2 regions of the Affinirhizobium gouqiense genome follow, and region 2 is predicted to be linked to the other one. Evidence: riboswitches for the same ligand, from Rfam matches in the RefSeq annotation. Region 2 holds a riboswitch; the other holds the start of a gene.
What was found. Region 2 has a riboswitch for thiamine pyrophosphate ahead of thiB (thiamine ABC transporter substrate binding subunit). Riboswitches for the same ligand answer to the same signal wherever they lie in the genome.
Positions count from the first base shown of each region.

Region 1: it holds a riboswitch for thiamine pyrophosphate, as region 2 does, so the genes downstream of both, QTJ18_RS02555 (ABC transporter permease) here and thiB (thiamine ABC transporter substrate binding subunit) in region 2, are expected to answer to the same signal.

Region 1 covers NZ_CP129381.1:252,541-257,439, reverse strand. The annotation lists gene QTJ18_RS02565 (hydroxyethylthiazole kinase) at 1-55, opposite strand, end outside; gene QTJ18_RS02560 (ABC transporter substrate-binding protein) at 64-1,008, opposite strand; gene QTJ18_RS02555 (ABC transporter permease) at 1,005-1,787, opposite strand; TPP riboswitch at 1,943-2,045, opposite strand; gene QTJ18_RS02550 (metallophosphoesterase family protein) at 2,150-3,421, shown strand; gene QTJ18_RS02545 (ATP-binding protein) at 3,421-4,899, shown strand, end outside.
Region 2 covers NZ_CP129382.1:2,572,524-2,577,422, reverse strand. The annotation lists gene QTJ18_RS20655 (thiamine ABC transporter ATP-binding protein) at 1-70, opposite strand, end outside; gene thiP (thiamine/thiamine pyrophosphate ABC transporter permease) at 67-1,689, opposite strand; gene thiB (thiamine ABC transporter substrate binding subunit) at 1,751-2,764, opposite strand; TPP riboswitch at 2,804-2,904, opposite strand; gene QTJ18_RS20640 (response regulator) at 3,059-3,511, opposite strand; gene QTJ18_RS20635 (ABC-F family ATP-binding cassette domain-containing protein) at 3,663-4,899, opposite strand, start outside.

The DNA.
Region 1 (4,899 bases), on a different replicon from region 2:
GAAGCGAGGCGGCTTTGCCGATGTGCGAAACTTTACCGGCACCCGGATATGTCATGCCATTGCTCATTTCAGTTCCACTGCAAGATCATCGGGCTTCGGCGCCGCGGGAATGAGCTTGGCCTCCGCCATGAAGCGGCCGAAGCGCTCGTAGCGACCACGGTCCAGCGCGGCGGGACGCTTGGCAAATCGCGGCAGCGTATCGAAATAGGCGGTCCTGTTCAGCGCGTTGTCGAGATCGGGATGCGCCTTTACGAACAGGTTCCAGCCCTCCTCCGGGTGGTTTGTGAGATAAATCGTCGCCTTTTCGACGGCTTGCAGGAAACGCGGCAGCCGATCGTCCGAAACAAGCTCCGGCCGGGTGACGTAGATCAACTCGTCATAAGCGGGAACGCCGTGTTCTTCGGGAAAAAAGGCAATGCCCGGATGCCCTTCGAGGCGCATTTGAGTCAGTTCGAAATTGCGAAAACCACCGACGGTCGCATCCACCTTGCCGCCGATCAGCGAGGGAGACAGCGAGAAATTCACATTCACCAGCTCGACATTCTTCAACTCGACGCCCTGCGATGCCAGCATCCGTTGCAGCATCACATTTTCGAACCCGGCGACAGAATAGCCGACGCGTTTGCCGTCAAGGTCCTTCAGGCTCTTGATCGGGCCATCGGCAAGAACGGTCACGGTGTTGAGCGGCGTTTCGACAAGTGTGCCGAAGCGGACCAGTGGCACGCCGGCGGCGTGATCGAAATAGAGATTGGGCTGGTAATGAATGCCGATATCGGCCTGGGATGTCGCCACCAGACGCGGCACGGCGGAGGGATCGGCAGGCGCGACCAGGCTCACATCCAGGTCCTGCTCGGCGAAATAACCGAGTTCCTGCGCCACCACCATGGGCGCATGATCGGGATTGACGAACCATTCCAAGAGAACGGAGAGCTTGTCCTCGGCACTTGCCGAAAGAGGCGCAAGGCTGGTGACGGCGCAGAGCGCCGCAGCAATGAAGAACCGTCTCATGATGTGGAAAACCTTTCAGGATGGGAGATAACACGGGGCGCCTGCTCTCGGGCCCAGGGGGCAAGGCCGGCGGTCAGGCGGTCGACAAGGAGCCGAAGGAGAACGGAAAACAGCGCCAGGATCAGCATGGCGGCGAATAATTGGTCGGCCTGCATGCGGGCATTAGCCTGGATCATGATGAAGCCGAGACCGCCCGCCGCGCCAACCCACTCCCCCACGACGGCGCCCAGCGGCGCCAGCGGGGCCGCCACACGCAGGCCGGAAATCAGTGAGGGCAGCGCCAGCGGCAATCGGATATGCGCCAGGATCTGCCAATGGCTGGCCGGTGTCAGCGAGGCGGCATCGAGTATGTCGGGATCGGTGCGGTTCAGCCCATCGGCAAAGGCGGATGCGACGGGAAAGAAGATGATGATCACCGTCATCACGACCTTGGAGGAAAGACCGAAGCCGAACCACAGGACCAGGACGGGCGCCAGGACGAAGACTGGCAGCGCCTGCAGCACCAGGACGACCGGCCAGACGAACTGACCGACCCGCGGAAGCGCGGCAAGAAGAAGGGCCGTGGTAAATCCCATCAGGCTGCCGGCTGCCAGGCCGAAGAGGATTTCGGTTGCGGTGATCAGGCCGTGGCGAAGCAGGAATTCGGGCTGCTGCAGGAACACGCCGGCGACCGCCTGCGGGGACGGCAAAAGATAGCGTGGCGGCGCCAGGAAGTGAACAACCCCCTGCCAGACCAGAATAAGCGCCGCAAGCGCGCAGACCGCTTGAGTGGCTCGCATCGGCTCAGACTGGCGCGGCGGCGCGAAAGGGACGAGTTTGGAAGGATCGGGCCGGGCCCGGACGCAGATAATCAGACATGAGGCGATCTCCAAACCTTGCAGTGCGGAGATCCAGGTGAAGCGAAGAAGAGAAAGGGCGCGGTGATCGACAGGATCAGGTGACGCTTTTCCGTTCCTACGCCGGTATGACCCGGATCAGGTTCAAGGGTCCGGCTCACCGCCATCTCAGCATCGTACGATGCCCCCCTCGGAATGGCGGTGACCATCCTGCAAACCAAGCGGCTTGTCAATCTCTGTGGTTAAGCCTTGTTGCATGCAGTGTCGCGATTGCGGGAAAAGCCTTGCCGGGATAACTAGAGCGAATGGCTTTCAGGTTTGTTCACACTGCCGATCTTCATCTTGATTCGCCGCTCCGCTCGCTATCCATGCGTCATGAAGAGCTGGCCGCCCTGATCGGCGATTCCACCCGCCAAGCACTGATCCGGATCGTCGATCTGTGTCTGAGCGAACAGGTGGACGCCCTGATCATTGCCGGCGACCTCTACGACGGCGAGCAGACTTCAATGAAGACTGCCCGGTTCCTCGCCACCCAGATGCAGCGGCTGCACGAGGCGGGCATAGAGGTCTACAAGATCCGCGGCAATCACGATGCGATGTCGAAGATCACCCAGGAACTCGTCCTGCCGCCGTCGGTCAAGATCTTCACCGGCCGCGCCGAGGCGGTGGAGATGGCCCGTGGCGGCCTCAACATCGCCGTGCACGGGCTGAGCTTCGCCAAGCCGCAGGCGCCGGAAAGCCTTTTGCCGAAGTTCAAGGCGCCGGTACCGGGCGCGGTCAATATCGGCATCATGCATACCAGCCTCGCCGGCGCCCCCGGCCATGACGCCTATGCGCCCTGCTCGCTGCCCGATCTGCATCGCGCCGGCTTCGATTACTGGGCGCTCGGCCATATCCACCAAAGGACCCATCATGCCGGCGAACGAACCGTCATCATGCCCGGCATGCCGCAGGGACGGGATATTAACGAGGCTGGAGAGAAATCCGTCTCGCTCGTCACCGTCCATGATGATGGGTCGATCCGCGTGGAGGAAAGGCTGACGAGCCTTGCGCAATTCGCGCGGGTGTCGCTCGATGTATCGCCCGCGCAAGACTGGCGCCAGCTGGTGGATCAGATCGGCGCAGCGCTGGAGGCCGAACGGGAGCGGACCCGCTCGGAGCATCTGGTGGCGCGCCTGCGCCTCACCGGCACGTCGCCGCTGGCATTTGCCATGCGCCGCGACCGCGATCTGCTGCAGGCCGATAGCGAGCAGCGGGCCGAGCGGACCGGCCGCACCTGGATCGAAAAGATCGAGCTCGATCTGCGAAGGCCGCAGACCGCGCGCGCCGCGGCAAGCACCGCCGACCCGGTGCTGGAACTCGGCGCCCTGATGCGCGAGGATGTCACGACCTCCGAGGCCTTCCGGCAGGAGGTGCGCGAGATGGTGCAGAGCCTGCTGGACGATCTGCCACCGGAAAGCCGGCGCTTTGCCGGCCAGGACGAGGCGGCGCTTGATGCTTTCGTCGAGACGATCATCCGCGAGGGCGGCGAAGACCTGATCGCCCGCCTGGCCGCTGCCCTTGACGAGCCATCCTGATGCGGCTGAAACGTCTCGATCTCACGCGCTACGGCAAGTTCACCGAACGGGTTCTCGATTTCGGCCTGGCAATCGCCGGACGTCCCGATCTGCATATCGTCTACGGCCTCAACGAAGCGGGCAAGTCCACTGCCTTCTCGGCCTATCTTGATCTGCTGTTCGGCATTCCGGAACGCAGCCCTTATAATTTCCTGCATGCCTATGGCGCCATGCAAATTGGCGGCGTTTTGGAGGTGGAAGGCCGGGAGCATGAACTGGTGCGGCTGAAACAGCGCAGCAATGCGCTGCTGGATGGTGCCGGCCAGCCGGTGAACGAGGCCTTGCTGACGTCGGCGCTCGGCGGGCTGACGCGCGGCAGCTATCGGTCCATGTTCTCGCTCGACGAACATTCCCTGCGCGATGGCGGCGAGGCGATCGTCGAGAGCAAGGGGGATCTCGGCGAGCTGCTCTTTTCGGCCAGCGCGGGCCTTGCCGATGTCAGCGCAGCCCTCTCGACCGCTGCGGAAGAAGCGCAGCGCTTCCACCGCAAGCGGGCGCGCAATACCGAGCTGGCGGAGCTGAAGCAGCAGCTTGCAAGCTTGAAAACCGAGCGCGACGCTATCGATACCTTTGCCACGGTCTATGCCGGCCTGATCGCGGCCCAGCAGCAGGCGGAAGTGGATTACGAGGCAGCGCTTACCCAGGGGGCGGCGACGAAGGCGCGGCACATGCGGGTGGACGCGCGCCTGCGCGCCCTGCCGCTCCTCCAGGAGGTCCATCGCCTGCAAGCTGAGCTTGCCACGCTTGCCGATCTTCCGCGACCGCCGCGCGAATGGGCATCGGCTTTGGCTGACCTTCTGCGCGACGAGACGCGCCTGCAGACCCAGATGGCCGGCCTCGTGCAGACCGCCGAGCGGCTCGACCAGGAGATCGCAAACCTCGTCGTGGACGATCGAATTCTGAAGGCCAAAAGCAAGATCAGCGATTTGGAAGATGGTCGCGCCCGCTTCCGCACCGCCGATAACGATCTGCCGAAGCGTCGCGCGCAGCTTATCGAGCAGGAGGCCGGATTGGCGCAGCTCCTGAAGGCGCTGGGCCAGCCGGGCCATCCCGATCCCGCCAGCCTGATCCTGCCGACGGCGCTGACCGCGCGCCTGCGCGACCTGATCGAGGAAAGATCCGGCATCGTGGCACGCCTCGAGACGGCCGAGCGCGAACGAGACAAGGCAGAACAGGCTCTGTCGCTTGTGCAGGACGGCGCTCTTCCGGAGGCGAAGGACCTCCCCTCGCCCGCGGAGCTGCGGCAGCTGGAACAACCCCTGGCGCTTTTGCAAAAGGGCGAACGTCAGGCACTTCTTGCCGTGGAGGAGCGTTCGCTTGCTCAGCGTGAGGAGCAATTGGCGCAGGCGCTTGGCGAGCTCCATCCATGGACGGGTTCCCTGGAAGAATTGCAGCGGCTTGCGGTGGCCGACGCGCGGCAGATCGAGCGATGGCGGTCC
Region 2 (4,899 bases):
CATAGGCAAAATCGGTGGTGCCGAGCCTCAGGCGAACCGTCTGGAGCTGGATTGCCGGCGCGGGGGTCATGGGCGGTCGTCCTTGTTGCCCGCCGTGCCAAGCAGGGTCAGGATCAGGCACACAATGCCAAGGATCAGCGCCAGCCCGTCGGCATCATGGGTTCGATAGCTTCCAAGCCTGCTGTAGATCAGCCAGGGCAGGGTCACAAGGTCATGCGAGCCGAACAGGGCGACGGCACCGAGATCGCCGAGCGACAGGGCCATGGCAAAGGAGAGCGCCATGAAGATGGGTCGCTTCAGGATCGGCCAGTCGACGCGGCGAAACCTGCTCCAGCCATGGATGGCAAGGCTTGCGCTGAGCCGCCGCGTGCGCGCGAGATGCGCTTCGACCGCCGGCTCCAGCACGCGCATGACGAAGGGCAGTGCCATCAGCGCATTGATTGCGGCGATAAGAAAGGGTGCGGCGGCCGTAAGGTTCACGACGGGGCGGAGGAGGAGGAACCAGCCGGTCCCAAGGACGACGGGCGGGACCAGCAGGACCAGCGATGACAGGACGGCCAGCAGCGCTGAAAAGGCGCCGAGCGCCCGGCTGGGCCGCCGGCGTGTTTGCACGACCGAGCGTGAGAGAATGATACCGCTCGCCAGACCCAGCGACAGAAAGGCGGCCGTGACTGCGATCGACAGGCTGGTTTTGCCTGCCTGCCAGACCTCCGGAAGGGTCAGAAGCCGCGCGAGATCGGCACGCAGGCCGGCGACCAGGATCGACAGGAGCGGCAGCACGAGGAAGAGCGTCGCAAGGGCAATCACCGTTGCATCGACGATTACGGCCGCCCGGCCTTGCGCATCGAAGCGGCGAATGGCACGCCCCTCGCTGGCACCGGTGGAGGCCTTCGGGGCAAGCCAGAAGAGCAGGCAGAGGATGAGGCCCGTCAGAAGGATCTGCAGCAGGGCCAGCGATACGGCGCGCGGCGGATCGAAGTCGAAACGCAGCGCCTGGTAGATCGCCACCTCGAGCGTCGTGGCGGCAGGTCCGCCGCCAAGCACCAGGACGAGGGTGAAGCTGGTGGCGCAGAGCATGAAGACAAGGCTCGCGACACCCGGAATGACGCGCAGTAAAGCGGGCGCTTCGATAAAGCGCAGCACAGACCAGGGGCTCATGCCAAGGCTGGCGGATAGCCGCCAATATTCCGCCGGCAGGCGCTCGATGGCGGTCAGCAGGAGCCGCGCGGCAAGCGGCAGGTTGAAGAAGACATGCGCAAGCAGGATGCCCCCAAGCCCGTAGAGGCTGATCGGCTGCTGAAGCCCTAACGCCGCCAGAGCATCGTTGACCAGCCCCTGCCTACCAAAAATGCCGATCAGTCCCAAGGCGCCGATCAGGGCCGGCAGCCCCATAGGCACAGCCATCAAACGGAGGATGACGGTGCGGCTCACGAAACGCGGTCGTCTGGCGAGAGAGATGGCGACCGGAACCGCAAGACCCACCGAAAGAAGCGTCGACAGGATAGCCTGCAGCAGGGTGAAGCGCAGGATCTCCAGCGTATAGGCGTCGAAGATCGCGCCGGCCCCGGTGCCGGTGCCGGGAACGGCCAGGAGCAGCGATGCCGTCGGCAAGGTGACGAAGATGCCGATCAGCGCAAGGCTTGCCGCGCCGGCGGTGAGGCCGCGCTTGAATTGCGCCTCTGTCAGCATCAGGCGGTCACCCCATGCGCCTTGCCATGCCGGTTCCGTGCAAACGGCAACCGCATCTGGCCTATTGCCTGCTCATGGCCGTCAGCCATTCACGGATCCAGGCCTGTCGGTTCCCAGCCACGTCTGCCGGCGGCATCAGAAATGTCTTCGCCGGCTTGATCAGCGCGGAAAAAGCCTCAGGCAACGGATCGGCGGTCGCCGCAACCGGCATCATCCAATTGGTGGTCGGAATGATGGACTGGAATTCGGGAGACAGCGTGAAGGCCAGGAAATCCTTTGCCAGTTGCGGATGTCTTGCCGATTTCAGCATTCCCGACACTTCGATCTGAATATAGTGTCCTTCGGCAAAGGGCGCGGCCTGATAGCGGTCCGACTTCTCCTCCACCATGTGATAGGCGGGAGAGGTGCTGTAGGAGAGGACCATCGGCGCCTCGCCCTTGGTGAAGAGGCCATAGGCTTCCGACCAGCCGGGCGTCACGGTCAGAATGCGATCCGTGAGCTTGGCCCAGGCCTGGTCCGCCTGATCGCCATAGATCGACTTTATCCATAGCAGCAGGCCCAGGCCAGGCGTCGAGGTGCGGGGATCCTCGATAACCAGTTTTTGTGCCGGATCGCCCTCCACCAGTTCCTTCATGCTTTTGGGCGGCGTCTTGATGGCCTGCGTGTCGTAGACCACGGCGAAATAGCCGTAATCATACGGGACGAAGCTGTCGTCCTCAAAGCCGCCCGGGATGGTGACAGCCGCCATCTCGATGCCGTGCGGCTGAAACAGTCCGCTATCCTTCGCCTCCTGGATCAGGTTGGTATCGAGGCCGAGCGCGATATCCGCCTCGCCGCCGGCCCCTTCGAGTTTCAGCCGCGTCAGAAGCGCGACGCCATCTGCCACGCCGACGAAATTGACCGTGCATTGGCAGGTGCGTTCGAAGGCGGCCTTGACCTTCGGGCCAGGCCCCCAATCCGCCAGGAAGCTTTCATAGGTATAGACGGTCAGAACCGGTGGCTCCTCCGCCCGCGCGGGCAGGACGCCAAGAAGGGTGGTCAATGCTGTGAAGGAATAGGCAAGCCATCTGCGCATCAGCGCCTCCATATCTCGTCAAAACGGGGAATAGGCGCTGATCGTGAGCCGTCTAATCCCTCCGCCGGTGCTAACCGGATCAGGTTCTTCGGGTTGGCATGGCCTCTCAGCCGCGCAAGGCGGCACCCCGTTAGAGCAGCAAAGATGTAGCTTCAGCCCGCGGCTTTGACAAGTGGCGGATGTGATGATGCGGATGACGCATAGGGATCAACCCTTTGCCTGCGCAGCAAGGGTCAATGGAAAAGACCGGGCCAACGGAAACGTCTGTCCCGGCGGCACCGGCGCAGGGCGCCTTCAGTGATGGGTGTGGGAAAACACCTTCAGGCCGTTGGGAACAACCGCGGCCCAACCATTGCGGTTCGCCAGCGCGTAATCGATGCATTCCTCGATCACCTGCGGCATGACGGGCTTGGTCAAGACGCCCAGCGAGCAATCGGCGCGACCGCGAAGCTGCTCCGGATTGGCCGTCATGAAGATCACGGTGATGCCGTAACGCTCGGCAAGTTCGCGTGCGATCGCCGGTCCCGTCGCGCCGTCGGCGAGATTGACATCCACCAGCGCGACATCGGCTTCTGCCGCCAGAGCAAGTGCCTTGTCCCGGCCCGTGGCAAGTCCGGCGACGGTCAGGCCCATGCCTTCGATAATATCGGCGACATCCAGCGCGATCAGGAACTCGTCCTCAACGATGAGGACCCGCTGATCCCTAGCTGTCTCTTCCAGCCGACGACTCATAACATTTGCCGACATGGTCTGCCCTCTGCTCGTTAATCCCAGCGTATCTGCCAGCGTCTCCGAATGAGCGCGCTATTGTCAGTCGAACGGCGATGTCAGAATTTTGTTCCGGCTCCGGACGATTAATGAAAACAATAACTAGTTGTTAATACTGAGAATCTGGCTTTTAGCCCTCAAGTTCCTCGCGCAGCATCTCCAATTCCAGCCATTCTTCCTCCATCTTTGCCAGGCGGGTGCGCAGGCCTTCCAGCTCGCCGGCAATGCGATGGAAGGCCGCCGGGTCCTTGGTAAAGAGGGTCGGATCAGCCATTTTCGCCTCGCGCGCGGCAATCTCGGCTTCGACCTTCTCCATCTCCTTCGGCAGGGTTTCCAGCGCGAATTTCTGCTTGTAGGACAGCTTGGCCTTTGCCTTCGGCGCTTGCACGGCGGCAGTGGCGGAGCCGTCTGCCTTGGCCTTCTCCGCCTTGCGCCTCTCGTCCAGCGCTCCTTTGCGCTGCGCCATCATGTCCGTGTAGCCGCCGGCATATTCGATCCAGCGGCCGTCGGGCATGTCCGGATCGGCCGGCGCAATGGTGGAGGTCACGGTACGGTCAAGGAAATCGCGGTCATGGCTGACGAGGATGACGGTGCCATTATAGCCCGATACGATTTCCTGCAGCAGATCCAGCGTCTCGATGTCCAGGTCGTTGGTCGGCTCGTCAAGGATCAAGAGGTTGGAAGGCTTGGCCATGATCCGCGCCAGGATCAGCCGGGCGCGCTCGCCGCCGGACAGGTTCTTGATCGGCGTGCGCATCTGTTCCGGCTGGAACAGGAAATCTTTCATATAGCCCGCCACATGTCGCTGTTCGCCGTTGACCAGGAGGGTCTCGCCGCGCCCGTCGGTCAGATAATGGCTGAGGCTGTCGTCCAGATTCAGGTCCTCGCGCTTCTGGTCCAAAGTGGCGATGTCCAGATTGGTGCCGAGCTTGATCACGCCCGAATCGGGTGCGAGCTGGCCCGTCAGCATTTTCAAGAGCGTCGTCTTGCCGGCGCCGTTCGGTCCCACGAGGCCGATGCAATCGCCCCGGTGCACCCGGATCGAGAAGGGGGAAACGATCTGGCGATCGCCATAGCGCTTGGTGATCTGATCCGCCTCGATCACCAGCTTGCCGCTTTCCTTGCCTTCGGTCATGGCAGCCTGAATTGTGCCCTGCGGGCCGCGATGGCCGCGATATTGCGAGCGCAGCGATTGCAACTCGCCGAGGCGACGCATATTGCGCTTGCGCCTGGCGGTCACGCCGTAGCGCAGCCAATGCTCCTCCCGCTCGATCTGGCGCCCCAGCTTGTGCTGCTCCAGCTCCTCGGCCTCCAGCACCTCGTCGCGCCAGGCCTCGAAATGGGCAAAGCTGCGGTCCATGCGCCGC